DNA from 4 places in the Actinomadura sp. NPDC048394 genome. Region 1 is predicted to be linked to each of the others. Evidence: riboswitches for the same ligand, from Rfam matches in the RefSeq annotation. Region 1 holds a riboswitch; each other region holds the start of a gene.
The links. Region 1 has a riboswitch for cyclic di-AMP ahead of AB0C78_RS20055 (NlpC/P60 family protein). Riboswitches for the same ligand answer to the same signal wherever they lie in the genome.
Positions count from the first base shown of each region.

Region 2: it holds a riboswitch for cyclic di-AMP, as region 1 does, so the genes downstream of both, AB0C78_RS17210 (CHAP domain-containing protein) here and AB0C78_RS20055 (NlpC/P60 family protein) in region 1, are expected to answer to the same signal.
Region 3: it holds a riboswitch for cyclic di-AMP, as region 1 does, so the genes downstream of both, AB0C78_RS15165 (CHAP domain-containing protein) here and AB0C78_RS20055 (NlpC/P60 family protein) in region 1, are expected to answer to the same signal.
Region 4: it holds a riboswitch for cyclic di-AMP, as region 1 does, so the genes downstream of both, AB0C78_RS46535 (C40 family peptidase) here and AB0C78_RS20055 (NlpC/P60 family protein) in region 1, are expected to answer to the same signal.

Region 1 covers NZ_JBEZJL010000025.1:100,357-107,420, reverse strand. The annotation lists gene AB0C78_RS20080 (ATP-dependent Clp protease ATP-binding subunit) at 1-767, opposite strand, end outside; gene AB0C78_RS20075 (Lsr2 family protein) at 1,120-1,443, opposite strand; gene AB0C78_RS20070 (RDD family protein) at 2,405-3,022, opposite strand; gene AB0C78_RS20065 (RDD family protein) at 3,030-3,905, opposite strand; gene AB0C78_RS20060 (amino-acid N-acetyltransferase) at 3,912-4,448, opposite strand; cyclic di-AMP (ydaO/yuaA leader) riboswitch at 4,704-4,894, shown strand; gene AB0C78_RS20055 (NlpC/P60 family protein) at 4,898-5,875, shown strand; gene AB0C78_RS20050 (LuxR C-terminal-related transcriptional regulator) at 6,090-6,302, opposite strand; gene AB0C78_RS20045 (LacI family DNA-binding transcriptional regulator) at 6,793-7,064, shown strand, end outside.
Region 2 covers NZ_JBEZJL010000021.1:68,007-75,070, forward strand. The annotation lists gene AB0C78_RS17205 (CDP-glycerol glycerophosphotransferase family protein) at 1-2,581, opposite strand, end outside; gene AB0C78_RS17210 (CHAP domain-containing protein) at 2,785-3,597, opposite strand; cyclic di-AMP (ydaO/yuaA leader) riboswitch at 3,608-3,759, opposite strand; gene AB0C78_RS17215 (SpoIIE family protein phosphatase) at 4,242-6,098, opposite strand; gene AB0C78_RS17220 (hypothetical protein) at 6,268-7,020, opposite strand.
Region 3 covers NZ_JBEZJL010000018.1:85,317-92,380, forward strand. The annotation lists gene AB0C78_RS15155 (NYN domain-containing protein) at 1-665, shown strand, start outside; gene AB0C78_RS15160 (C40 family peptidase) at 959-1,900, shown strand; cyclic di-AMP (ydaO/yuaA leader) riboswitch at 2,403-2,603, shown strand; cyclic di-AMP (ydaO/yuaA leader) riboswitch at 2,835-2,973, shown strand; gene AB0C78_RS15165 (CHAP domain-containing protein) at 2,985-3,947, shown strand; gene AB0C78_RS15170 (hypothetical protein) at 4,011-5,360, shown strand; gene AB0C78_RS15175 (M48 family metallopeptidase) at 5,357-6,778, shown strand; gene AB0C78_RS15180 (Ig-like domain-containing protein) at 7,019-7,064, opposite strand, start outside.
Region 4 covers NZ_JBEZJL010000112.1:558-7,621, reverse strand. The annotation lists gene AB0C78_RS46565 (NlpC/P60 family protein) at 1-536, shown strand, start outside; gene AB0C78_RS46560 (ribonuclease domain-containing protein) at 588-1,013, opposite strand; gene AB0C78_RS46555 (MarR family transcriptional regulator) at 1,120-1,644, opposite strand; gene AB0C78_RS46550 (amidohydrolase family protein) at 1,705-2,991, shown strand; gene AB0C78_RS46545 (Mut7-C RNAse domain-containing protein) at 3,032-3,808, shown strand; gene AB0C78_RS46540 ((deoxy)nucleoside triphosphate pyrophosphohydrolase) at 3,851-4,219, shown strand; gene AB0C78_RS46535 (C40 family peptidase) at 4,260-5,288, opposite strand; cyclic di-AMP (ydaO/yuaA leader) riboswitch at 5,296-5,439, opposite strand; gene typA (translational GTPase TypA) at 5,653-7,064, shown strand, end outside.

The sequences.
Region 1 (7,064 bases):
CGGGAGCCGGCGACCAGCGCGCCGAGGTCGAGGGTGTAGAGCTGCTTGTCCTTCAGCGTCTCCGGGACCTCGCCCTTGACGATCTTCTGCGCGAGCCCCTCGACGACGGCCGTTTTACCGACGCCGGGCTCGCCCACGAGGACCGGGTTGTTCTTGGTGCGGCGGGACAGCACCTGCATGACCCGCTCGATCTCCTTGTCCCGGCCGATGACCGGGTCCAGCTTGCCCTCCCGCGCGGCCTGCGTCAGGTTGCGGCCGAACTGGTCGAGCACGAGGGAGGTGGACGGCGCGGACTCCGACGGGCCGCCGGAGGCGGCCGGCTCCTTGCCCTGGTAGCCGTGCAGCAACTGGATGACCTGCTGGCGGACCCGGTTGAGGTCGGCGCCGAGCTTGACCAGCACCTGGGCGGCGACGCCCTCGCCCTCGCGGATCAGGCCGAGCAGGATGTGCTCCGTGCCGATGTAGTTGTGGCCGAGCTGCAGCGCCTCGCGCAGTGACAGCTCGAGGACCTTCTTGGCGCGCGGAGTGAACGGGATGTGGCCCGACGGCGCCTGCTGGCCCTGGCCGATGATCTCCTCGACCTGCTGGCGGACCGCCTCAAGGCTGATCCCCAGGCTCTCCAAGGCCTTGGCAGCGACGCCCTCACCCTCGTGGATCAGACCCAGGAGGATGTGCTCGGTGCCGATGTAGTTGTGGTTGAGCATCCTGGCCTCTTCTTGGGCCAGGACGACAACCCGCCGCGCGCGGTCGGTGAACCTCTCGAACATCTCGTCGCTCCTCACAGAGCGGTTGGGCAGAGTCCGGAACGTCCGGAACTGTCCTTCCGCATGCTAGCCCGCCCCGAGGAGGCCGCCCGGTGCACTCCCACCAGGAGACGTTCCCCAGCTAAGCGCTGTTCAGTCTCATCCAACTACCGCATCGGTGCGTCATGTTCCCGCTACGCCCCAAGCGAACGGGGGCTTTCCGCAGGTCGTCCGGGGTCGCGTCCGAGGATCGCCGAATGGGGGCGAGGTCCCGGTGTACCTCACCGCGGCGGACGCGAAACCGGGCGGGCGCTACGCCACAAGCGAACGGCCCGTCTCGTGGAGGGAGACGGGCCGCCGGGGCGGGGCTGGCGGATCAGTTCGCCGCCTCGTACTGCTCGATCACGGTGGCCGGGATCCTGCCGCGCTCATTGACCTTGATGCCATTGTTCTTGGCCCAGGCGCGGATCTCGGCGCTGCGCTCGCGGCTGGACGCGCCGCGCGGGCGGCGCCGCTTGTTGACCGTGCCGGCCTTGCGCGACTTCTCCACGAACGGCAGCAGAGAATCCCGCAGCTTCTTAGCGTTGGCGCCACTCAGGTCGATCTCGTAGGAGGCGCCGTCGATCGAGAACGCTACGGTCTCGTCCGCCTCGCCACCGTCGAGGTCGTCGACGAGAAGCACCTGAACCTTCTGTGCCATGGGGACAGACCTTTCGGCTGGAGCAAACTATGCATTCGGTTGACAAAGATATACCGGGAAGTCTGCCGATGACAATTCAAGTCGCCGATGAACATCCCTTGGCGGCCGGTAACGGCTTGACCACCGGTGCGCGGAGGGCGGCGCCGGGGCGGGCCGTTGACGCGCCGTTCAATTCCGGCGGACGGTCCGGGGCGTGGATTTCGGCGTGACCGGCGTCACGGCGCACGGCGCTGACCTGGGCCGTCGAAGACGCATTGGACCAGGTATCGGGGCACTCGGGCATTCCACCGGGGGGACCTCGGGCGGAAAAGTGTCCACCGGGACCTTAACAGGGTGAGCACACCCGCACCGCTTGCCGACCTTTAGCCCTGCCGTAACGGCACTAACCAGGGCATGCGCCCGGAATGCACCGGAGACCGGCGCGGGACCGGTCCCACCGGGCCCGCGGGCCCGCCACCGGCGGATGTCGACGGATTACGGGACGGGAAGCCGGGACGAAAATCTGTTGCCGTCCGGGGCGCGGGAACTGGCCGCGGGATGGCGGAGCGTAACGCCGCCGGTACCAGTCCATCCCGAAATCTGGGGATAAGCGGCAGAATCCGCCTGCGTGCGCCGGTCCCGGCGAGACGGCGTCCCATCCGGACTAAGTGCGGCGGCCCAATGAACGCCGACTCCCGGCGCCCCGGAAGCACATCCCAAACCGGAGGGGCCTTCCGGCAGGAGACACATCCTCCCGGAATCCCGCCCGTAACCTGAACGTGTCCGGAACGAGCTGGCATTGGCCCGCCGAAGTCCGGGTGTCCGAAACAGCGCGAGGATCTCCGGCAAAGCCCGGCGGCCCGGGCCCGGCAAAGCCGCGCGGCCCCCGTCGCGGGCGCTCAACGCGATCAGGGGCGCGGCGTCACCGGGCACGCCGGGACGCCGCGCCGACATCTCCGAGAGCGCCGCAAACACCGGTGAATCAGGACGTGCGGCGTTTTACGACCAGGGTGCCGGCGAGCCTGTCATGGACGGCCCGGCGCTGCGTCCCCTCGTATATGAACCCGGCGTTCGCCACCCAGAACAGGCTCGCCAGAAGACCGAGAATGTGGACGGGCCGCAGCGCGATCGGCACGGAGTACACGGCGGCGCGCAGGACGGCCCGCGGGACGCTTGGGCGGCCGTACCGGCCCTCGGCCGCGCCACCGGGGGTTTCCGGGGCGCCGGCCCGCTCCGCGTCCGTGGCGGCGCCCTCAGGGCCGGACGGGTCCGGGACGACCTGGATCCCCGCGAAGCGCTTGCCGAGGGTCTGCCCCCACAGCGCGAGCTGGACGGCCTCGTACAGGAGCATGCAGCCCGCTACGGCCGGCGGTGCGATGACGTCCAGCCGGTGGCCGGACACGAATTCCTTCACCACGATGATGACGGGCAGGCCGACGATGAGGGTGTCGACGATGCGCGCCAGGAGGCGCTGCCCGGGCTCCGCGAGCGCCGAGCCCGGCTCCGGGTCCTCGTGCGGCAGAGGCTCACCGTCCGGGATGCCGTGATCGGTCCCGGACGGTTCGTCCGACCCCTGCGCGGGTGTTCGCGGAGTCGCCATCGCGGCCCTACTCCGCGTACTCGGCGTACTCGCCGTATCCGGCGCGCTCGTCGATGACGAGGGTGTCGGCGAAGCGGTCGTGCAGGGCCTGGTGCAGGGGCTGGTCCCAGATGGCCCACAGGTACGCCATGAGCGCACCCGCCCAGACCAGCAGCATCCCGTAGGCGAAGTACTGCCACACCATCACGGCGAGGACGAGGAAGAAGAAGACGCCGATCTGGTAGCCCACGTGGGTGATGGCGGCCCGCCATACGGCCTGCGTCGTCGTCAGCTGGTTCCCCGCCGGACGCGCCTGGACGACGCCGATGCCCATGAAGCGCTTGCCGAACGTCCGGCCCCACATGGACAGCTGTACGGCCTCATAGATGAAAGGCAGGACCGACAGGACGGCGAACAGCGTGAAGATGATGGGCCAGTTCCAGATGCCGCCGTCGTCCTCGGTCTTGCTGCCGGGCTTCCCGAGCCCGAACGCGCCGACCGTGATGGGAAGGACGAGCGCGAAGCCGAAGGCCGCCACGAGCGCGTTGTCGATGATGCGGGCCCCAGCACGCCGCAGGATCGGCGCCAGCGGCATGTCACCGCCCTGGGAACCGCCGTACTGGTCGTAGGCGGGCTCATAGGACTCGTACGAGGGCTGCCCCCACTGGTCCTGCTGGGGTTCCTGCCACTGCTGTTGCGGCTGTTGCTGTTGCTGCCATTGCGGTTGCTGCTGCCATTGCTGCTGCTGTGGCTGCTGCTGCCACTGCTGGGCGGGCGGCTGAGCCTGACCTTGCCGCCCGGGCTGCTGCCTTTGCGGGGGACCCTGGTAGGGGGGCGGCGGTCCGTACGAACCCTGCCCCTGCGACGGCTGATAGGGCCGCCCGCGGTTGGGGGAATCGCTCATGTGGGGTCAGTCCTCCAGGCGAAGCAACATCCGTGTGTTGCCCAACGTATTGGGCTTGACCCTGTCGAGGTCCAAGAACTCTGCCACGCCGTCGTCGTAAGAGCGGAGGAGTTCCTCGTACACCTCTGGCGCCACCGGAGTACCGAGGATCTGCTGGAAGCCGTGCCGTGCGAAGAACTCCACTTCGAAGGTAAGGCAGAAAACCCGCCGGACGCCGAGTTCCCGCGCGGTCTCCAGGAGCCGGGCGACGATGCGGTGCCCGATCCCGCGCCCGCCGTACCCCTTGTCGACGGCGACCGACCGGACCTCCGCCAGGTCCTCCCACATCACGTGGAGCGCCCCGCAGGCCACGATGGGCCCGGGCTCCCCCGGCAGGGCGCCCTGGACGTCCTCGGCGACCCAGAACTCCTGCACGTCCTCGTACAGCTTCACCGTCGACTTCTTGAGCAGGCGTCGCCCCGACCCGGCGTACAGATCGACCAGCCTGCGGATCCCCTGAACGTCGGCGGTGCGGGCACGCCTGATCACGACTTCCACAAACAGGCGAGATTACCGAACGCCCCGCACACCCACGGCCACCGGCGGCCGTGCCCGCGCAGGTCGGGAGGCCGCCCGGGGCGCGGCCACCGGCGGCCGGGGGCCGTCCTCCAGCGGCGGCCAGGGCGGTCCACAACCGGCGCTTCACCCCGTACCGTCCGCCACGACCTGCGAATTCGCATGTTCTGGTTGGCATCCAATGGCGGTTCCGTTAGTGTCCCGCTCTGACGTCGGCCTTCCGCGAGGCGGAGGCCGGACCGCCGAGTCCACGGGCCGCAGCCGGCGCCCCGCGGAGCCGGGGACCCACTTTCGGAGCGTTCGGGGGCATCACCCCGAGCCGATGCCGTCTGGGGTGAATCCGCAGCCGCGCGGAGGGATCCGCGCGCCCAGCGGACGGGCTGCTCCGGCCCGAACCCGTCAGCTAACTCGGTAGGCGGACGAGGAGAGGAGATTTGGTGCGGACGGCTCGCTTCCGTGTCCGGGCGCTCACGATCGCCGGCGCGCTCGTCGCCCTTTCCATCACGCCCCACGTGGTGGTCCCGCATTCGCTCCCGATGGCGCACGCCGACCCCGACCCGTCGGCCAAGGAGCTGAAGGACCAGGCGTTCAAGCTGGCGGACCAGCTGGAGAAGCTGACCGAGCAGTACAACGGCCTGAAGGTGAAGCTGGAGCAGTCGCAGCGGGCGGCCAAGGTCGCCGCCGGCAACGCCGCGCGCCAGCAGAAGTCCCTGGAGGGGCTGCGGGAGAAGGTCGGCAGCCTGGCCGCCACGAGCTACATGCAGGGCGGCACCGACCCCACGGTCTCGTTCATCTCCGCGCAGGACCCGCAGGTCGTCCTCGACCGGGCCGCCACGCTCAACTACTTCGCCACGCAGGACAGCACGCAGGTCCTCGGGCTCATGCAGGCGATGCAGTCCGCCCAGCGCGCGCGCAAGTCCGCCGAGGAGCGCGCCCAGCAGGTCACCCAGCTGAAGGTTCAGCTCACCGCGCAGAAGAAGAAGGTCACCTCGGCCTACGAGAAGGTCCGCGGCAAGGCCGTCAAGAAGGACCCGACCCTGCTGGCGAAGCTGCCCGTCATCGGCGACGGCAAGGCCGCGCAGGCGCTGCGGTACGCGATGAGCAAGCTCGGCAGCCCGTACGTGTGGGGCGCCGCCGGTCCGAGCACGTTCGACTGCTCGGGGCTGACGATGTGGGCCTACAAGCAGGTCGGCATCAACCTGCCGCACTACACCGGCAGCCAGTGGAACGCCGGGACCCACGTCCCGGAGAGCCAGATGCAGCCGGGCGACCTGATCTTCTTCTACTCCGACCTGCACCACATGGGGATGTACGTCGGCGGCGGCAAGATGATCCACGCCCCGCACACGGGCGACGTCGTCCGCATCGCGTCCCTTTCCGGCCGCCCCATCGCCGGCGTGGTCCGCGTCGCGTAGACGACGCACTCCGATCGGGGCGCCGGGCGCACGGCTATAGAGCGATATGAACTACGTCCGCGGCGGCGCTTTCGCCTTGCAGGGACCTACCTGCCAGGGGTGGTGCGCCGCCGCTGCGGGGTCGGACGAGTTCGCATCGCTGGACGTGCTTCCGGTCGGGCTGGTTTCCGGGTGATGACGCCCGCCGTCCCCTGACGGGCGTCGTCGGGTCGCGCTAGATGAGCTGCCTTCTGGCCGCCCACACCACGGCCTCGATAGGGGTGTTGACCTCCAGCCGGTCGCAGATGTTCCGCAACCTGCGGCGCAAGGTCCGTGCGCTCAGTTCCAGCTTGCGCGCCGCCACATCAGCGGTGACACCGCTGGCGATCTGGGCGAGCAACCTGATCTCCTCGTCGCTCAGCCCGAAATCGAGTGTGGCTGTTTCCACTCCGTCCTCCCTCGTCCGTGGTTGATGACCGCGGGGATGCAGCCGTCCGCTGCACAGGCACGGGTTGGGCCTCGAACTGCATGCGTTGGGTTGCCGGGTCCGGAGCCTTCCGGACTTAGATCATCGGTTTGGGTTCCTTTTCCGTCTCGCGAGCTTGGCCGGAGGTGGCCGATGGGCCGATTGCGGGGTCGTGCGGGGGAACTCCGGGTGACGATTCACTCGTTGGCCACGTGTCAGGAGCGGGTCTAGGTCGTCGCTTCCGAACCCGTCCTTCCTCTTGGACTCACCGGATCTCGCCGCGGACGAAGATCGTGAATCGTTTCAAGCTACGCTTCGGCTCGGAACGCTAGGCGGCCGGATCCGGCCCGTCAAGCGCTGGTTAAGTGCTATCTGTGCCCGAATGGTCGCAATGCGTGACCGGGTTTTCGGGGATTGACACGGGAAAGCCCAACTACCTGGGAAAACACCACCGGGGCGGACGAGGAGCGACTTGCCACAGACCAGTATTCGCGAGGTCGCGAGGCGTGCCGGGGTCTCGGTTGGGACCGTTTCGAATGTCCTAAACCGGCCAGACCTCGTGGCCGAAGCTACCCGTGACCGTGTCCGCGCGGCGATCGAGGAGCTCGGATTCGTCCGCAACGAGTCGGCGCGGCGGCTCCGCAGGGGCCCCGACCGCACCGCGGGCGAGTTCGGCGACGAGCCGCGCCGCGCGTTCGGCGTCGTCGTCGAGGACCTCGCCAACCCGTACGCGGCCGACGTCGT
Region 2 (7,064 bases), on a different contig from region 1:
GCGCGTCGGCGAGCAGGAGCAGCAGGGTCGCGTCCGCGACGTCCCCGACGTCCCGCATGGCCCGCGCCGCCGACGGCGGCAGGTTCGCCCGGCACAGGTAGTGCGGGCGGACGAGCAGGACGATCTCGTCCCCGAGCTCGCGGGCGAACCGCGCCGGGTCCACGGGCGGTTCCATCAGCTTCACCGGCCTGCCCTTCGGCCCCGTCTTGAAGGTCGGCGCGTAGAGGACGGCGCGGCGCCCGTCGTCCAGCCGGAGCGAGCGGCGCAGGGCGGCGACCTCGGCGGCCAGTTCCGGGTCCCCGTCCACGCCGTTGACCAGCGGGTCGTTGCGCGGGTACCCGGCGGGCAGCAGCTCCGCCCGGACGCCGAGCCCCTTGGCGAGGGTGTCCGCGTCGTGCCCGGAGCGGATGAGGAAGCAGTCGAAGCGGTCGACCATCCGCGCGAGCTTCGTCCGGTCGGACGCGGGCCCGCTCTTCATCAGCGGCTGGTCGAGCCCCATCAGCTTGTACGCCGACCCGTGCCAGGTCTGGATGTACGTGGTCTCGGGGCGCTTGCACAGGCCCTCCGGATAGCCCTGGTTGTCGATCCAGAACTCGGCCCGCGCGAGCGCGAGGTGGTAGCGCCACGAGCCCCGCTTCACCAGCTTCGCGTCGGACGGGAAGCCCTTCGCCGACGACGCGTACGACCACACCGCCTCGACCGGGCGGTCCGAGCGGCGCAGCTCGCGGTAGATGTACTTCGGGTTGTCGGAGTAGTGCAGCCCGAGATGGCTCTCGAACACCGCGAGGCCCCTGCGGACCGGAAGCCGGGTCAGGACCCGGTTGAACACCGCGGCCTTCGTCCTGCCGGACGCCAGCGTGCGGCGCATGGAGCGCTCCAGCCGCCGCGCGCGCCGCCAGCCCGTCCGCGCCGGCGGGCTTCCCGCGACCCGGGCGACCGCGGTGGCGGCGCGCCGCGTCCGCGGGTCGTCGGTCGCGAGGGCGAACGCCAGGTGGCCGCCCTCGGTGACGTACGACCGGAGCACGTCGCCCGCGAGACGCGTCAGCCTCGGCCGGACGGGCAGCCCGACGCCGCGCAGGTCAGGCCCGCCCGCGGCGCCCGTTCCGGCGGACTCGCCCGGCCGGGTGACGATCTCCTCGCCGTCCACCTTCACGCGCAGCCGCACGTCCCACACCGGGTCGACGAACCCGATCGGCCGGACGCGGGCGCGCGGGTCGAACTCGGCGCGCCACTCCAGCCGGCCGCCCTCGTGGACGATCTCGGCGGGCACCCGGGCGCGGCGGGCGTCGCGCCGCCGGTCGCGGAACTCCAGGGAGGCCGACAGCGAAGCGCCGCGCGGGATCCGGTCGAGCGGGTTCAGCACGTGCCCGGCCATGCGGGCGCGGCCGCCGCGCATCTCCAGCCGGGTCACGACGGCGGCCGGCCGCAGCTCCGTGAGCGGGCACATGTGGAAGCCGAAGTCGGTGACGTCCAGGACGCGGCGGCCGAGGTCCCCGCGCGGCGGGCCGCCGCCCCAGAAGATCCGGCCGTCCCGCTCCGCCAGCCGGGCCCGCAGGTCCGACCGCCCGCCCGGCAGGTACTCGGCGGCCGCCAGCGCCCCGTCCCGGTCGCCCTCCTTGACCAGGAACGCGGCGATCGCGGCGAGCGGGTTGGCCGTCTCGAACACCACCGGGTCCAGCCCGGCCAGGTAGCCGGCCGCGAGGTCCAGGAACCGGGCCCGGTGCACCGGGTCGCGGTCCCGCAGCTCGCGCAGGTACAGCAGCAGGTCGTGGTTGACGAACTTGGCGTCCTTCGCGCGCTTCAGCCCGTCCGCGCCGCGCAGCTCGAACAGCATGTCGATGCGCCGGTGGATCTCCAGCCGGTCGGCGAAGTTGGCCAGCTCGTCACGGCGGTTGGAGATCGACGGCATCACCTGCCGGTCCCGGACCAGCCAGTTGTAGACCCGGTGCGGGATCAGGGCCGTGCGCGCGGCGGCCATGTACGCCTCCGCGCTGAACAGCAGGTCCTCGTAGTGCAGCCGTTCGACGAAGCGCAGCGCGCCGTCCTCGAGGAACCCCCGGCGGTAGAGCTTGTTCGTCGACAGGGTGTCGTAGAGCAGGTCGGGGTTCTCCTCCAGCGACCCGTACACGGCGCTGCGCTGGTAGAGCCACGGGTACCAGGGCCGGACGCGGTCCTTCGAGCCCTTCGGCACGTCCAGGAAGACCCGGTCGCAGAGCCCGGAGACCAGGTCGGCGCCGGTCTCCTGCGCGGCGGAGAGCAGGTTGAGGCAGGCGTGCCGGTCCAGCAGGTCGTCGCTGTCGAGGAACATCACGTACCGGCCGTCCGACCGCTCGACGCCGACGTTGCGCGGGCGGCCGCAGCCTCCGGAGTTGACCGGCAGGTGCAGCGCGCGGACCCGGCCGGGATGCGCCGCGGCGAGCCGGTCGGCGGCCTCGCCGGTGCCGTCGGTGCTCGCGTCGTCGACGATCACGGTCTCGACACCGCCCAGCGACTGCGCCAGGGACGAGGCGACCGCCCGCGGCAGCCGGGCGGCGTCGTTGTAGGCGATCACCACCACGCTCACATCCGGGCGCACCCGCATGGGCATCCCCTTCCGCTACTCCGGCGTGCCAGGGATTCCTTTCCATCAAGGAGGCGGCGAGGGCCAACCCAGATCAAAAGCTGTCAATGCTTAGCATTACCCGACAGGTCACGGCAGACCACCCCGGGAACGCCAAAGGCGCCCGGTTCGGGACCGGGCGCCTCTGATCCGCAGGAATTGATCATCCCGAGCGGGACGGATGATCAGGACTTGGCGTAGTCGGGGTATCCGTAACCCACGACTTCGGACTTGTCGCGGACCTTCTCCTTGACGGCGTTGTCGGTGTTGCCCTCGATCGTGGTGATCGTTCCGTTGCCGTTGTCCTTGACGACGAGGCCGACGTGGTCGATGCCGTCGATCCCGCCGCTGGACCCGTTCTGCCAGTCGAAGAACACGACCGCGCCGGGCTTGGCGATGTCGCCCCAGCGGCCGGTCTTCTCGAACCACGAGGCGTGCTGGACGGTGTAGGCGTCCCAGCCCATGTTCTTCACGCCCGTCTGCGCGCTGAGCCACGACACGAACATGTCGCACCACTCGGCGCCCCGGTAGTCGCCGACGGTCCCGCCGTCGCGCCGGGCGGTCACCGCGGCGTGCCGGGTGGAGGCGTACCAGTCGGCGTACTTGGTCGAGCCGTTGCGGCTCTCCCCCTCGCCGAGCTGCGACTTCGCCAGCTTGATCACGGTGGACGCGGCGACCGTGCGGGACGCCTTGCGGGCGGCGCGCTCGGTCCCGGCGCGCTCGGTCCCGGTGTGCTCGGACGTGCCCGTCGCGGCGCTCTCGCGGTGCGCCGCGGCGGCGGCCTGCGCGGGGGTCTCGGCGGACGCGGTGTCCCCGGTCAGGGGGTTGAAGATCGCGAGTCCGACCGCCCCGGCCATCACACCCGCCACGGCGACGCCCACGGCCCGGTCCTCGGGGCTCATGCGGGCGAGCGCGGCGCGGGGGGCGGCGCCGGTGAGGCGCAGCGCGCTCAGTCGGGGGGCGATGCTCTTGGTAAGACGATCGAAACGACCGGTCATGCAGGGAATCTCCTTGTCTCCCATGACGCCTACCGGGTTAGCTGACGGATTCGGGCATGGAAGAGCCCTACGGCGCGCGGACGCGCCGATTCACCCCTGGAACCTTGGGTCCCCGGCTCCGTCCGGTCGGATGGACCTGGACGGACTCGGCCTCGCACCGCGGGTCGCGGTGCCGGATATTCGGATGTATCTCAGCGACTGATCTCGAGGGGGCGCGCATCGTGTGGCGCGCGTCGCGTGCGGATTCCGCTCAGCGACCCTCGGCCGCGCATGGAAGCGGCCGGCGTGCAACGCATGGAACGCGCTGCGTGATTCGTGCAAGAAGGTACCAACCTCCTGCGGAAAAGCAAACCAGCCGCAAAAGGATCTTTTGCCTGCTCAACGCCGTTCCAACCCCGCTTCAACCGCCTCCGGCCGCCACCCCTTCCCGATCTTTCTCCGGACCGCCGCGAACCCTTACGGCATAGGGGATTCCCCGCACGGCACCGCGACCCGGGAAAGGTAAAATGATCAAAAGGCGCCCGGCTCCGCCGCCCTTCACCGCGGCGGGCGCGCACGGCGGCGCAGATCACACGGGCGGCACCGGACACACGCCCGTGTGTCCTACATCACTCCAGCTCAGAGCGGTCCTGACCTGCCGATGATCACTCCACGTGCAGGGCGAACATCGTGGTGTCGTCGGCCGCCCGGTCGTGCTCCATCCGCGCGAGGACCTCGTCCAGCGCCAGTTCCGGCCCCGCCGACGACTCCCGCAGAATTCCGGTGAGCCGCTCGATCCGCTCGTCGAGATCGGTGTCCCGGCGCTCCACCAGGCCATCGGTGTAAAGGAACAGCAGATCCCCCGGCCGCAGTTCCGTGGAGATCGTCGTGTACTCCCAATCCGGCAGCGCGCCGAGCATCGGATCGCGATAGACCTCCAGCGGCTCGGCGTGCCCGTCCCGCACCAGGATCGGCGGCAGATGCCCGGCGCACGTCCACTCCATGACCCGCCGGTCCGGCCGGTAATGGCCCACGATCGCGGTGCCCGTCGCCGGCGGGTCCATGCTGCCGACCAGCTCGTTCAGCCAGCCCACCAGCTGCCCCGCCGACTCCCCCGTGCACGACAGGCCGAGCAGCCCGTTCCGGCTGCGCGCCATCGACGCCGCCGCCGGGAGGCCGTGCCCCGCCGCGTCCCCGATCGCGAACAGCGCCCGCCCGTCCGGCATCGCCCGGGTGGCGAACCAGTCCCCGCCGATCCGCGCCGTGCTCTCCGCCGCCAGCGCGCGGATCGCCACCCGCAGCCCCGGCAGCCGCTCGACCTCGCCCTCGTCCGGCAGGATCGCCCGGCGCAGCGTCACCGCCACCTTGCGCTCCTGGGCCGTCCGCGCCTGCTGCTTGAGCATCTGCCGGCGCGTCTCCGCCAGCGCCCGCTCCACCCCGCGGCGCCGCGTGATGTCCTGCGAGACGATGTTGATCGACACCGGCAGCCCGGAGTCGTCCAGCACCGGCTCGGCGAACACCCACAGATGCCGCGGCGCGCCGTCCTTGCCGATCACCCGGTGCTCGGCCTCCACCGGCTCCCGGCGCGAGAACATCGTCTGGACGGCCTCCTCGACCAGCGGCAGGTCGTCGTCGGCGACCACCTTCGGCAGGTCGTGCGGCGCCGGCGGCACCTCGTCCGGCCCGAGGCCGTAGTTCGCCAGCATCTGCGGCGTCCAGTCCGCCTGCCCGGTGACCAGGTCCCACTCCCCGAACCCGATCAGCGCCAGCCGCTCCACCCGCTCCAGCCGCCGCGCGCTGCGGTCCTCACCGGAGTGGTACCGCCAGGTGAGGCACACGCCCGTCGGCACCTGGACGCACCGCACGCTCATCCGCGACGACCGCGACAGCCCGCCCTGCACGGTCGAGTACATGATCGAGTCGCGGTCCAGGGCCGTCCCGCCCTCCAGCACCGCGACGTAGTCCTCGAACAGCCCGCTGAGCGCCGCCCCCGGATCCGTCCGCAGCAGCCGCTGCCCCGCCAGCTCCTCGGCGCCCCGCCCGAACAGGTCCCGGGCGGCCTCGTTCAGCTCGGCGTACAGGAAGTCCTGGACCTCGCCGTCCGGGCCGCGCACCGGCACCAGGTGCGCCGCGGAGTCCAGCGCCCCGTCCAGCAGCCCCCGCGCCACCGGATCCGCGGGCAGCCCCTCGATGAGCTCGGCGTCGCCCCCGGTGTCCTCGGCGGCCAGCCGGTGCAGCAGGTCCTCGGCCTCGGAGACCACGCCCCGCCGGTCGGTGTCCTCCGCGCGCGGCGGCCGCCGCCCGGCCACCACCGCGCCCTCGGCACCGACGCCGCCGCCCTGGACGACCATGGCCGCCGCCTCCGGCAGCTCCATCTCCAGGTCGCGGGCGAGCCAGATGAGGTGCTGCAGCGCCTCCCCGGGCGGGACCCCCAGCCGCCGGGCCAGCATCACCCGCGCCTCGGCGAGCACCGCGCGGTCGTGCGCCGCCCCGCGCAGGCCCTCGAGGTCCGCCGCGTGCACTCCAGGCGGTCCCCACGTGCCGTCCGCTTCCGACACCCCAGTCCCCCGTTCGGCGTTTCATGCCTGGGAGAAAAAGCTACATACGTCGGCGAAGGTCCGTTCGCCACCATCTTCGTTACCAGTCCGGATCTTTACCCGGCTTTTTCTTTTCGCCCCAATAGGACCGCTTTCACTGACCCTCCGGAAACGAACCCCTACCCACCTCTGTGACCTGCATCACAGCCCCCGCGAGCGCCGTCACGCACCCCGCCGCCGCCTCCGCGGACGTCCCCTCCGGATGCAGCGTCAGCACCGCGACGATCTTCCCGTCCACCACCCCGGTCGTGTGCAACGCGGGCCGTCCGAGCCCCAGCTCCTCCGGCGCGGGCCGCCGGTCCGGCACGTCCTCGAACCCCGACCACCCCTGCTTGACCGCCAACGGCCCCGGCACCGCCCCCGCGATGCCGAAGACCTGATCGAACCCGTCCGCCCCCTTCTCCCCCATCCGCCCCAACTGCTCCAACACGAACCGCCCCTCCGGCACCCCCAACGCATACCGATAAGTACGCACCACATCGCCTGCACTGATCCCCGTGTACCCCCACCACCCGGGCATGTCCTGCGGCGGCGGCACCGTCTCCCGCAACCCGGCCCGCCTCACCATCCGCTCGACGATCTCCGCCTGCCCGCCGCGCTCCCACACCTCGTCCGCCGCCGCGTCATCGCTCGCCCGCAGCATCGCCTCGACCATCTCCCGGTCCCGCCCGTCGACCACCCGCCCCCGCAGGAAGTCGAGCGCCAGGAGCACCTTCACCACCGAGGCCGACCGGAACACCTCCGCCGGCCGCCGCTCCGCCACCGCAAGCCCCGCCGCGACATCGAAGACGGCCCACGAGGCCCGCACCCCCGCCGGCACCTCCACCGCCCAGAACCCGGTACGCACGACCCTCCAGACTGCGCTAGAGTAATCACGCCCGCTAAGGCGGG
Region 3 (7,064 bases), on a different contig from region 1:
GCAGGCTGCGGTCGCGGGCGGCGCAGGCGGAGGCGGCGGCGGAGGCGGCCAAGCGGGCGGCGCGCGAGGGCCGCAACGTCGACGACATGCGGCTGCGGCTGCTGCTGGACGCGCTGGTGGACGCGGCGCAGGGGGTGCGGCGGGAGCTGGCGCTGCCGTCGACGATCGCGCGGCCGGCGGACGCGGTGGGCGCGCTGGAGCCGGACCGGCTGGCGCACCGGGCGCTGCCGGGGCGGGCGCTGTCGGACAGCGACCCCCAGCTGCTGGACCGGCTGCTGACGCTGCCGCAGGTGCATCTGGTGGTGGACGGCTACAACGTGACGAAGACGGGGTACGGGGAGCTGCCGCTGTCGGACCAGCGGACGCGGCTGCTGTCGGGGCTCGGCGGGCTCGCGGCGCAGACGCGCGCGGAGGTGACGTGCGTGTTCGACGGCGCGGAGCTGGACGCGCCGGTGGCGATCTCCGCGCCGCGCGGGGTGCGGGTGCTGTTCAGCCGGCCGGGGCAGACGGCCGACGAGCTGATCGGCGAGCTGGTGCGGGCGGAGCCGGACGGCCGGGCGGTGGTGGTGGTGTCCTCCGACCGGGAGGTGGCGGACGCGGCGCGGCGCGCGAACGCGCGGCCCTGCCCGTCGACGCTGCTGCTGCGGCGGCTGGGCCGGTCATGACCCCGCCAGACTCCGACATTTCGTGAGATTCTCCGCATTCTACCGGCTTGATCATGCGCTCCGTGATCTTGCCATCACGGAATGTGGGCAAATGGTGTTGAAGTCAATCAGATAGTGACGAATTAGTTGTGACGGTTGTGGCCCATCGCTAATGTCGTCCGCTGACGTAGTGGACGAGAGGGGCGAATCGGACCGTGACCAACGATCTCATCGGGGAACCAGCGCGCTCGCGCGACCGGAGAGCCGGCTCGACGGGGATAGGGGTCACCCGCCGCCTGGCGGTCGCCGCATGCTTGACGGCGACCGCGACCTTCGCGCTTCCGCCCGTGGTGGCGAACGCCAAGCCGAAGCCCACGCACGCGCAGGCGCAGAAGAAGCTCGACCAGCTCAACGAGCTGATGGACAAGAAGGTCGAGCAGTACAACCAGAACACCGAGAAGCTGAAGGTCGCCCAGAAGAAGCTGGCCGCCGCCAAGAAGGCGTCGGCGGAGGAGCAGGCCTCCTTCGACAAGCAGCGCTCGGCGATCGCGCAGATGGCCGCGGACGCCTACAAGAACGGCGACTCCACGGACGTCACCGGGTTCGTCGGCAGCGGCGACCCGCAGGCCGTCCTGGACCAGGCCGCGGTCTTCACGCAGCTCTCCGAGCAGCGCAGCTCCCAGCTGACCCAGTTCCTGGCGACGGCGCAGCGGCTGCGCCGCGAGCAGGCGCAGGCGCAGAGCGCCTACAACGACGTCAAGACCAAGCACGACGAGCTCGCCAAGGCCAAGAAGGACCTCGACAAGAAGGTCACGGAGGCCAAGAAGCTCGTCCAGCAGACCGGCGGCGGCACCTCCAGCGGCGGTTCGGGCGGCATCGGCGGCACCTACAACGGCCCGGCCAGCGGCTCGGCCAAGAAGGCGCTCGACTTCGCCTACGCGCAGCTCGGCAAGCCGTACTCCTACGGCGCGACCGGCCCGGGCTCCTACGACTGCTCCGGCCTGACGATGCGCGCCTGGGAGGCCGCGGGCGTCAACATCACCCGCACCACCAACTCGCAGTGGGCGGCCGTCAAGCACGTGTCGCAGAGCGACCTGCAGCCCGGTGACCTGGTGTTCTTCAGCGGGCTCTCGCACGTCGGCATGTACGTCGGCGGCGGGAAGTTCATCCACGCCCCGCACACCGGCGACGTGGTGAAGATCAGCTCGCTCTCGGGCTACTACACCTCGAACTTCTACGGCGCGGGGCGTCCCTGACGATCATGTGAACGGCCCCCCGCGCGGGGCCGTTCGCACCCCGCGGCGACAACGGACCAGGGCTGACCTGGTCCGTTGTTGATTTTGGGGGGGCTTGCCTTCTGTTGGGGCTTTGGTACCTTGTCACCACCCAGGCGCCCTCCAGGCGCACTGGTCACGCGGCGCCCTCCAGACGCCGCGGCCCCCCGCGGCGCACTCCGGTGGCCGCGGACCGGGCGGCGCGCCCCACGCGTCGTCCCCCAGGGCGGCACGATCCACGCGTCGCCCCGCGGCACCGGGAGAGCGTGCCGCACCGGTCTCCTCCGAGACCCGGCCGGCCCGGCCCACCGTGCGCACGCCGACAGCGTGCATGGCGCTGAGAGCGCGCCACGCTGGTCCACACAGGGCTCCGGCCCCGGGCGGTCCCCCGGACAAGGGGCCGCCGCCATCACAACATCAGCGCCGCTCTTTCGCACGCGGGACACAGGGTCCCGCGCACGGGCCCCATGAAGCCCTCAGGATCGCAGCGGCAGCGCCGAATCCGCGCCGCCCGGCGCGGAACCGGGGACCCACCTTCACCGGAGTCCGGAGCAGTTCCGGACGGACATTCCGGTACCGGGGTGAATCGGCGCGTCTCTGCCGGCACGACCGGTGAGAGCCGCCGTAGGGCCACTTCCACGCCCGAACCCGACAGCTAACCCGGTAGGCGTCTGGAAGAAGGAGTGAACCCTGTCCACCTACCCTCAGCAGAACGCCCCGCCGCGGCCGGATGACGGGCCCGTACGGGCCTCCTAGCCGAACGGCATCAATCTCTCGGGCGCGGCCGTCCGCTGAGCGCACGGCCGCGCCCGCCCCCTTTCTTCACCTCTCCGCGGGCGCCGCAGCGGCGCCCCCTCCCGAGAGGACCCCCAACCGAACCGGCGTGCCCGCCCCCGGGCGCGCCACCGCCGAGTCCGTGCCGTGCCCGCGAGGCCGGTGACGGAGCCGGGGACCCACCCATGTCCCGTCGGGGTGAATCGGCCTGCCCGCAGGCCGTAGGGCGGCTTCCACGCCCGAACCCGTCAGCTAACCCGGTAGGCGGAATGGAAGCCAAGGAGATCCCCCCGTGGCAGGCAAGCACCGCAAGGCAAGCCCCACCCGCAGCACGACTCCCGTCACCCCCGTCCGCCGGACCCCCGCTCCCGGGGCGCCCCCCGCGCCCGGGACCGTCCCCGCCACCAGGGTGATCACCGCCCAGGTCGTCACCGAGGCCCCCGCCGGAGCCGTCCCCGCGGCCCCCGCGGGTGGCCGGCACCGCAAGAGCGGACGCACCGTCGCCTGGCGCACCACCGGCGGCGTGCTCGTCGGCGCCGCCGTCCTCGGCACCGCCGTGGCGACCGCGCAGGCGTCGGTCCTCCCGTTCGGCGGCCCCGAGCCCGCCAAGCCGGCCGCCTCGGCCGACCTGGCCATCGCCCGCGCGCCGCAGCAGCAGGCCGCCCGGGACCGGGCGCCGGCCGTGAGCGTCCCCCGGCAGGCCGCGAAGGGCGCGCCGAAGAGCGCGCCGAAGGCCGCCGCTCCGAAGGAACGTTCCAAGAAGTCCCGTCCCACCGCCGAGGCCGCCATCGAGCTCGCCCGCTCCCAGGTCGGCGCGAGCCCCGACGGCAACGGCGACACCAAGTTCGGCGACTGGTACGAGGGCACCGAGCGCGCCAAGGAGACCGTCGCCCGCGACGGCGGGTCCGTCCAGGAGTACAGCGACGCCGAATGGTGCGACATGTTCATCTCCTGGGTCGGCGACAAGCTCGGCTTCACCGACCAGATCGGCAGCGACGCCTGGACCGTCGCGCACGCCCAGTGGTTCCAGGACAACGGCCGCTGGGGCGACACCCCGAAGCCCGGCGCGATCGTCTTCTTCTCCTGGAGCGGCGGCAAGTCCAACGACGACATCCAGCACGTCGGCATGGTCATAAAGGACGAGGGCGACGGCACGATCCAGACCGTCGAGGGCAACACCGGGAACTCCGTCCAGGTCAAGGAGCGTTCGACCGACAGCGTGGTCGGCTACGGCTACCCCGACTACGCCTCGTGACGCAGGACGGCGACACGGCGCCGATGGCCCGGCATCCACGGAAGGCTCAATAGGATCGCGCGCATGGAGGACGGCCCACCGCAGGACGGCCCCGCCGAGGACGAGGGACGAGACGCCCCCGGATCCCGGCGGGGCGGTGCCGTCCCTCCACGCGGCCCGCTGGCGTGGCCCGCCGCCATGACGCGGCGCAGGGCGCTCGCGCTGGGCGCGGGCGGCGCCGCGCTGCTGGCCGCCGGCGGCGCCGGGGTCCTCGGCGCCCGGTCCGGCGGCTCCCGGGCCGCGGCCCGGACCGCCCGTCCCTCCGCGCCGTTCGACCCGGACACCGCCCGCACCGTCCTCGCGAACCGGACCCGCGCCGTCGCGACCGGCGACCGGACCGCGTTCCTCGCCACGGTCGCCTCGGCGCCCCCCGCGTTCCAGGACGCCCAGGCCCGGCTCTACGACAACCTCCGCAAGCTCCCCCTCGACGGCTGGACGGAGCGTTTCGCGGGCACCGAGTCGGCGAACGCGGAGGGCGGCGCCGCCGTCGTCCGCGTGGAGACCCGGTACCGGCTGCGCGGCTTCGACCGCGGCGACGTCGCCCGCGCCCGCCACCTCACCTTCGCACCCCGCTCCGGCGCCTGGACGGTCGTCGGCGACGGCTCCGCCCTCGGCTACCACGACGACGCCGAGATCTGGGACGCCGGGCCGCTCAGCGTCGTCCGGGGCCGCGCCAGCCTCGTCATCGGCGACGGCGGCGAACTGGAGGGCATCGCGAAGCGCCTCGACGCGGCCGTCCCGGTCGTCACCGGCGTCGTCGGCAAGGGCTGGGCGCAGCGGGCCGTCGCGCTGGTGCCCGCCGACGAGCGGCTCGCCGCCGCCCTCGCCGGGCCGGACGAGAGCCTCGGCCAGATCGCCGCGCTCGCGACCGTCGCGCCGTCCGCCGGCGGCGGCCGCGGCGAGGACCGCGTCATCGTCTCCCCCGGCACCTTCGGCCGGCTCAACGAGCTCGGCCGCACCGTCGTGCTCACCCACGAGCTCACCCACGTCGCGACCGGCGGCGCCACCGACCGCACCACCCCGCTGTGGCTGATCGAGGGCTTCGCGGACTACGTCGGCTACAAGCACGCGAAGGTGAGCGTGAAGTCGGCCGCCAGCGAGCTGCGCCGCGAGGTGAAGGCGGGCCGGGTCCCGTCCGCGCTGCCGTCCGCCGCCGACTTCGCCGGCTCCTCCGACCACCTCTCCCAGGCCTACCAGGAGGCCTGGCTCGCCTGCCGGATGGTCGCCGGCCGGTACGGTGAGGCGACGCTCGTCCGGCTGTACCGGGCCGCCGGGCGGGGCTCCGAGGCCGCCGCGCTGCGCTCCGTGCTCGGCCTCACCCGGGACCGCTTCGTCGCGCTGTGGCGCGACCACCTGAAGAAGGAGCTCACATGAGCGAGGGAGACGGCGGCGAGCCGTCGGTAGCCGAACCCCCCGGCCGCCCGGACGGCCCGGCCCCCGGCCCGGACGCCCCCGCGGCCGCCGGCGGGACGCGGGGTCCGCGCCGCGCCGCCGCCGTCGCGGCCGCCGTGCTGTTCGCCGGTGTCGCCGCCGTCCTCGCCCTCACCACCCCGTGGAACCCGCTGCCCGGCCACGTCCCCGGCGGGCACGTTCGCGCCGACCCGTCCCTCGACTTCACCCCGCGCGAGATCGCCCGCGCCAAGGCGTTCGACGGCGCGATCAACCCGCCCGCCTACTCGGGGCTCCTCGTCGGGCTCGCCGTGATCCTCGTCCTCGGCTTCACCCCGCTCGGCTCCCGCTTCATCGGCTGGACGACCGCGCGCGTCCGCCGCCGCCCCCTGCGCGTCATCACCGCGGCCGTCGCGCTCACCACGCTGCTGCGCGTCATCGGCCTCCCGTTCGACATCTGGAGCGAGTCGGTCCTGCGCCGCTACGGGCTGTCCACCCAGAGCTGGCCCGCGTGGGCCGTCGACCAGCTCAAGTCCCTCGGCGTCACCTGGGTCATCTACACGATCGCGCTGCTCCTGCTGTACGCGGTCGTCCGCCGCTTCCCTCGCTACTGGTGGACGGGCGCCGCCGCCGGCGGGTTCGTGCTCGTCGTCGCGGTGTCGTTCATCTACCCGGTCGTGGTCGAGCCGGTGTTCAACAAGTTCCACTCGCTGCCCGCCGGGCAGCTGCGCACCGACCTGCTCGCCATGGCGAAACGCGACGGCGTGCCGGTCAAGGACGTCCTCGTCGCCGACGCGTCCCGCCGGACGACCTCGCTGAACGCCTACGTGTCCGGGTTCGGCTCGACCCGCCGCATCGTCCTGTACGACACGCTGCTGAAGTCCCCGCGCCCGCAGATCGAGTCGATCGTCGGGCACGAGCTCGGCCACGCCAAGCACGACGACGTGCTGTGGGGCACCCTCGTCGGCGCGCTCGGCGTCGCGGGCGCCCTGTGCCTGCTCTACCTGCTGACGACGTCGCCGCGGCTGCTGCGCCGCGCCGGCGTCGACCCGGACGTGCCCGCCGCCCGCGACGCCCGGAGCACCGGCCCCGCCGACCCCCGCACCATCGCGCTGGTCCTCGCCCTGGTCGCCGCCGGGACGCAGCTCGCCGGCCCCGTGCAGAACCTCGTGAGCCGCCGCATCGAGGCCCGCGCCGACGCGCACGCCCTCGACCTCACCCGCGACCCGTCCACCTTCGTGGCGATGCAGCACGAGCTGTCCGTCCGCAACATCGACGACCCCGACCCGAACCGGGCCGAGTACCTGCTGTGGATGACCCACCCGTCCGGCCCCGACCGCATCGCCATGGCCCGCAACTGGTCCAAGATGCACCACGTGCCCATTCCGCCCCCGCTCCACTAACCCCCGGGCAGCAACCCCGACAAGCCCGGCCCTGGCAGGTTGAAGCTCAGCCACCGGTCGCGGGCAGGCACGCGGAGCGAGTGCAGCGAGCGCAGCGGGCCTGCCCGACGACGAACAAGGCGTTTCACGCGGAGCGCCGGCGGAGCGTGAAACGCCTTGTTCGTCGTGACGGGGGTTCCAGGGGGTCGCCCCCCTGGGCCAACACTGTGACGGGGGTTCCAGGGGGGCGCCCCCCGGGGATCAGTTATGGCTGGCGCGCGGCTTCTGGGCGGCGCCGTTGGCGGAC
Region 4 (7,064 bases), on a different contig from region 1:
TGGTCCTGGCGTGGGCGAAGCGGTACGGCGGAGGCGACTTCAAGGTCGTGCAGTCCAACGGCGTCGACTGCCAGGACAACGACCTGCCGGCGAACGCGAGCGCGCTCGTCCAGAAGATCATCGCGTTCGCGCTGGCGCAGCGCGGGAAGCCGTACGTGTTCGGCGCGACCGGCCCGGACGCGTGGGACTGCTCCAGCCTGGTGCAGGCGGCGTACCGGGCGGCGGGGCTCGGCATCCCGCGCACCACGTTCGAGCAGTGGCCGTTCGGGCTGAAGATCGCCAAGGGCAAGGAGCAGCCCGGCGACCTGGTGTTCTTCAACTCCGGGCCGGGCACGTCGGCGGACAATCCCGGCCATGTCGGGATGGTCATCGGCAAGGGCAAGATGATCGTGGCGAGCTGCTCGTCGTGCGTGCCCGCGATCGGCGTGAAGACCTACAAGCGGCCCGACTGGGTGGGCGTGACGCGCCCGCTGGCCAGCCCGAAGCTCAAGGGCAAGGTCGCGGAGCTGGCCGCGCAGCAGCAGCCGGGCGGCTGACCGGGGACGCCCCGGCGGGCGGCCGGGGCGTCCGGTGCCGGATCGGCGGGCTCAGCAGCCGAAGTCGATGTCGTAGAACGTGCTGTAGTGGTCGGGCGTCCAGTACATCCCGTCGTGGCCGAGGTCGTCGGACGTGATGATGCGGCGGGCGCCGCGCGTCGAGCTGCCCGGCGTCTTCACCGTGTACTCGTGGTAGTAGCCCTGGGGTTCCTGCGGCAGCAGGCCTTCGCGGTTCTGGAAGACGGTGCCGTCCTGCGGGTACGGGAACGGGCCGCCCTTGTCGATCAGGGCGATCGTGTCGTCGGCCTGCGACGGGAGCGTCGACTCGCAGATGTCGGCGACGGCGACGGCGGCGGTGGACGGGGCGGGAGCGGGTGCGGTGGCGGTGGCGGCGTGCGCCGCGGGGCCGGTGAGCCCTGCGACGAGCAGGACGGCCGGCAGGAGCGCGCGGCGGAGCCGGTGGCGGGGGGTCGTCATGGGGCGAGTGTCGCCCGGACGGTTCGCCGCGTCACGGTCGATCCCGTCAATTCAGGGGAAGTTGCCGAGCGCGTCACCGGTGATTCGGCACGGATCGGGCGATTGGTCACCGGAACCGCCGCTTGCCGATCACGAGCAGGATGTCGCGCAGCGCGTCGGCGGCGTCGCGGACCGCCTCCGCCGGTACCCCGGCCATCGCCTCCCTGTGTGCGCGCGCCGAGGCGTCCAAGGCCAGCGCCGTGACCCGCAGGCCTTCCGGCGTGAGCTGGACGAACCTACTGCGGGCATCGCCGGTGTTGGCCTCCCGCTCGACGTAGCCCGCCTTCTGCAGCCGCTGCAGCACGTTGCTCGTGCCGCCGGAGGTGAGGAACGCCGACCGGGTCAGCTCGCTCGGCCTCAGCCGGTACGGCTTCCCGGCCCGGTTCAGCACCGTCAGCACCTCGAACTCGGCGTAGGTGAGCCCGAGGTCGGCCAGCTCCCCGCGCAGCGCTTGCTGAACGAGCGCCCCGATCCGCGCCGCGCGCTTGCTGACCTCCAGCATCGCGATGACGTCCTCGCCGAGGCCGTCCCGCCGCCAGGCCGCGGCCAGCTCGTCCACCTCGTCACGGCGGCCGCCGTCGTCATCGCGCACAAGCCGAGGATACCGGTCGCGGTATTCCTTTCTGAAAAGCTTCTTTCTAAGCTTTACGGCATGACATCGCTTCTCCTCCGCAACGGCACGGTCATCGACACGGCGCCCGCGCCCAGGGTCCTCGGACGCGCGGACGTCCTCGTCGAGGACGGCCGGATCGCCGCCGTCGGCCCCGACCTCGTCCCGCCCGCGGGCGCCGAGATCCTGGACGCGGCGGGCCGCATCGTGATGCCCGGCTTCGTCGACACGCACCGGCACACCTGGCAGACCGCGATCCGCGCCACCCTCCCCGACAGCACGCTGCCCGTCTACCTGCAGCGCGTCCTCGGCGAGCTGGCGCCCCGCTACCGGCCCGACGACGTGTACAGCGGCACCCTCGCCGGCGCGCTGGAATGCCTCGACTCCGGCATCACGACCGTCGTCGACTGGTCGCACATCATGTTCAGCCCCGACCACACCGACGCCGACATCGCGGCGCTCCGCGCGTCCGGCATCCGCGCCGTGTTCGGCTACTGCTACGGCGGTGGCGACGACCTCACCGCGCTCGCCGCCGAGACGACCCGGGTCCGCCGCGAGTACTTCGACGCGCCGCCCGGGAACATCTCGATGTGGATGGCGGCGCTCGGCTCAGAAATCGCCGGTGAGGAACGCGCGCTCGCCGAATGGCGGCTGGCCCGCGACCTCGATCTGCCGGTCACCGTCCACATGGGCGGACACGGCGCCGAGAGCGCGGCGCGCGGACTGGCGTTCCTCGAGGACAACGGCCTGATCGGCCATCCCGCCATGTACGTGCACGCCAACTTCTACACCGGCGACGACTTCAAGAGGATCGCCGCCAACGGCGGCACCGTCTCCGCCACCCCCGGCGTGGAGGCGGCGCTCGGCATCGGCGACCCGGCCACCGGCCGCTCGCACGCCGCGGGCGTCCCCACCGGCCTCGGCTGCGACACCGTCGCCAGCGGGCCCGGCGACATGTTCGGCGTCATGCGCGCGGCGTACTTCCTCGAACGCGCCCGCCCGGACGGCGACGGCGCCTGGTTCACCACCGCCGAGGCCCTCCGCGCCGCGACCCTCGGCGGCGCCGAGACGGCCGGGCTCGCCGGCGTCACCGGGTCCCTCACCCCCGGCAAGCAGGCCGACCTGATCGTCCTGCGCACCGACACCCTCGGCATGGCGGCGGCGCACGACCCGATCGCGGCCGTCGTCCTGTCCGCCGAGACGCGGCACGTCGACACGGTCCTGGTCGGCGGCCGGGTGATCAAGCGCGGGGGAGTGCTGCGGGGCCACGACGTCCCGTCCCTGCTGGACACGCTGCGGGGCGCGGCGGCCCGCATCACCGGCGAATAATCGGGCGGGGATCGTCGCAGGCGCGTGGCATGCTGGCGGCGTGGAGTCCGAGATACGCGTCCGCATCGCCGACGACCTGCTGATGTTCCTGCCCGCCACCCGCCGCGAACCGGTGAGCCGGGTGCCGTGGGACGGGACGTCCACGCTCGGGCACATCGTGGAGTCGCTCGGAGTCCCGCTCCCCGAGATCGGCCGGCTGGCCGTCCGCGGCGAGACCGTGGAGCCGTCCGCCCGCCCCGCGGCCGGCGACGAGGTGGAGGTGGAGCCCGTCTCCCGCCCCCAGCCCGTCCCGCTGGAGCCGGGTCAGGACGCGCCGCGCTTCCTCCTCGACGTCCACCTGGGCACGCTCGCGCGCCGGATGCGGCTGCTCGGCCTCGACACCGCCTACCACAACGACATGGACGACCCGTCCCTGGTCGTCCAGGCGAACGCCGAGCGCCGCGTCCTGCTCACCCAGGACCGCGGGCTGCTGCGCCGCCGCGCGCTCTGGTTCGGCGCCTACGTCCGCGGGTCCCGGCCCGACGACCAGCTCCGCGACCTCCTGGACCGCTTCGCGCCCGTCCTCAGCCCCTGGACGCGCTGCACCGCCTGCAACGGCGTCCTCGTCCCCGTCGACAAGGAGGAGATCGAGCGCGACCTGGAGGCCGGCACCCGCCGCAGCTACGACGTCTACGGCCGGTGCGCCGGCTGCGGCCAGGTGTACTGGCGCGGCGCCCACGGCGACCACCTTGAGAGGATCGTCGAGGAGGCGACCCGTCAGGTCGAGACGGTCCGCGCCGGAACCGTCCGGCCCCGGGCGGCCGTCTCAGACGGATAGGGACTCTGGAAGGGGCTGGTCACCATCGCCGATCTGGTCGTCGTGGGCGCCGCGATCATCCGGGACGGGCGGCTGCTCGCCGCGCAGCGGGCCGAGCCGCCGCACATGGCCGGTGGCTGGGAGCTGCCGGGCGGCAAGGTGGACCCGGGCGAGTCCGACGAGGACGCCGTGGTCCGCGAGTGCCACGAGGAGCTCGCGATCAAGATCCGCCCGGTCCGCCGCGTCGGCGGCGACTGGCGGCTGAGCGAGCGCGCGCTGCTGCGCGTCTGGACCGCCGAGATCGTCGAGGGCGAGCCGCGGGCCCTGGAACACCTGGCCCTGCGCTGGCTCGCCCGCGACGACCTGTACGACGTCGCGTGGCTCCCCGGCGACCGTCCCGTCATCGCCGAGCTGGAAGCCGACCTCCGCTGACGGCGGCCCTCCCGGCGCGGGGATCCCGCGCCGGCGGGGGCTAGGAGATCCGGTTCGCGCCCGCGTAGTCGGAGCGGGTGGAGAGCTTGGAGATCTTCACCACGTCGCCCGTCTGGGGGGCCTGCAGGAACTTGCCGTCGCCGACGTAGATGCCCATGTGGTGGAGGTTGCTGCCGAAGTAGACCAGGTCGCCGGCGCGCAGCGAGGAGCGGTCCACCTTGGTGCCGAGCTGGTAGAGATCGCCGGTGTAGTGCGGCAGGCCGGGCTTGCCGACCTGGGCGTACGCCCACACGACGAGGCCGGAGCAGTCGAAGGAGCTCGGGCCGGCGGCGCCCCAGACGTACGGGCTGCCGAGCTTGGTGAGGGCCTTGCGGGCCATCTTCGCGGGCAGGTCCGAGCCCTTGATCGTGGCGGTGAGGCCCGACTTGGGGTCGGTGGTGTGGGTGGTGGTGAGCTTGTCGAGGCGCTTCATGACCTCGCTCACCTTGGCCTTGGCGGCCTTGCGGGCGGCCACCACCTTGGCCTGGGCCTGCTTGACCTGCTCGGTGCGCTCCTGCGCGGCGCGCTGCGCGGCCTCGGCCTGGTCGACCTGCTTCTGCAGCGCGAGGACGGTGGTGGCCTGGTTCTGCTGGAGGTAAGCCGAGTCGGAGAGGCTGTCGGCGCTGCCGCCGGAGCTGAAGATCGCGTCGGGCCCGCCGCTCATGTAGTTGGCGGCGGCGAGCTGCGCGAGCCGCTGGCGGGCGGGCTCGGTCTGCTGGAGCAGCCGCTGCGCGTACGCGGTGGCGGACTTCTCGGCCTTGACGGCGCGGCCGAGGTCGACGCGGGTCTTGTTGAACTGCTCGGTCAGCGTCTCGGCCTCGTCGTTCAGCTCCTTGAGGCTCTGCTTCAGCCCCTTCTCCGTGGTGGGGAGGGGGCTGGGCGTGCCGGACGCCTGCGGAGCGGCGGCGGGGCCGAAGGGGGTCGCGGCGTGCGCGGCGACGGGCGCGGTGGTGCCGAGGCCGATGATCAGCACTGCGGCGGTGGTCGCGGCCGGCGCGACGCGCCGCCGGGAACGGGGGTCCGGTGCCAAGCCGGTGCTCTCCTCTCCTCGCTCGCCTACCGGGTTAGCTGACGGGTTCGGGCCAGGAGTCGCCCTACGACGTGCGTCGATTCACCCCAGGGGGATGGGTCCCCGGTTCGCCCGCGGGTGGGTGCCGCGGGGGATTCGGCGGTCCGATCGCAGCCCCGGGGGGTGGGGCTCCGGACGACCGGATCTCGGGAAGATTACAAAGGATGGGCAAAGATGGCCAATCGGGGCCGGTGTGAGGCAGGGGACGAGGGGGCCGTGCGGCGGGGAACGGGCGGCTCTGAGCGGGCGGTGCCGAGCGCCAAGTAGAATGGTGGCAGCCGCGCGTCTGCGGCGACTCCCGAACTCTCACGCAAGGCGAGCCCGCATGCCCATCTCCACGCGCGACGACCTCCGGAACGTCGCGATCGTCGCCCATGTCGACCACGGCAAGACGACGCTGGTCGACGCCATGCTCTGGCAGTCCGGTGCCTTCCGCGAGAACCAGGACGTCGACGACCGCGTCATGGACTCCAACGACCTGGAGCGCGAGAAGGGCATCACCATTCTCGCGAAGAACACGGCCGTCCGGCACAACGGCCTGACGATCAACATCATCGACACGCCCGGCCACGCCGACTTCGGCGGCGAGGTCGAGCGCGGCCTGTCCATGGTGGACGGCGTCGTCCTGCTGGTGGACGCCAGCGAGGGGCCGCTGCCGCAGACCCGGTTCGTGCTGCGCAAGGCGCTCGAGGCGAAGCTGCCGGTGATCCTCGTCGTGAACAAGACCGACCGGCCCGACGCCCGCATCGACGAGGTCGTGGACGAGACGTACGAGCTGTTCATGGACCTCGACGCCGCCGAGGACCAGATCGACTTCCCGATCGTGTACGCCTCGGGCCGCGCGGGCCGCGCGTCGCTGGACAAGCCCGCCGACGGCGCCATGCCCGACAGCGAGGACCTGGAGCCGCTGTTCAAGGTCATCACCGAGACGATCCCGGCGCCGTCGTTCGACCCGGACGCGCCGCTGCAGGCGCACGTGACGAACCTGGACGCGTCCAGCTACCTGGGCCGGATCGCGCTGTGCCGGGTGCACGCCGGGACGATCAAGAAGGGCCAGCAGGTCGCGTGGTGCCGGCACGACGGCAGCATCGAGAAGGTGAAGATCACCGAGCTGCTGATGACCGAGGCGCTGACCCGCAAGCCCGCCGACGAGGCGGGCCCGGGCGACATCATCGCGATCGCCGGCATACCGGAGATCATGATCGGCGACACCATCGCCGACCCCGACGACCCGCGCCCGCTGCCGCTGATCACGGTGGACGAGCCGGCGATCTCCATGACGATCGGCACCAACACCGGCCCGATGGCGGGCCGGGAGAAGGGCACCAAGGTCACCGCCCGGATGGTCAAGGACCGCCTCGACCGGGAGCTGGTCGGCAACGTGTCGATCAGGGTGCTGCCGACCGAGCGCCCGGACGCCTGGGAGGTGCAGGGCCGCGGCGAGCTGGCCCTCGCGATCCTGGTCGAGAACATGCGCCGGGAGGGCTACGAGCTGACCGTCGGCAAGCCGCAGGTGGTCGCCAAGGAGATCGACGGGAAGAAGCACGAGCCGGTCGAGCGGCTCACCGTCGACATCCCCGAGGAGCACCTCGGCGCGGTCACGCAGCTGATGGCGGTCCGCAAGGGCCGCATGGAGCACATGACGAACCACGGCACCGGCTGGATCCGGATGGAGTTCCTGGTCCCGGCGCGCGGCCTGATCGGGTTCCGCACCGAGTTCATGACCGAGACCCGCGG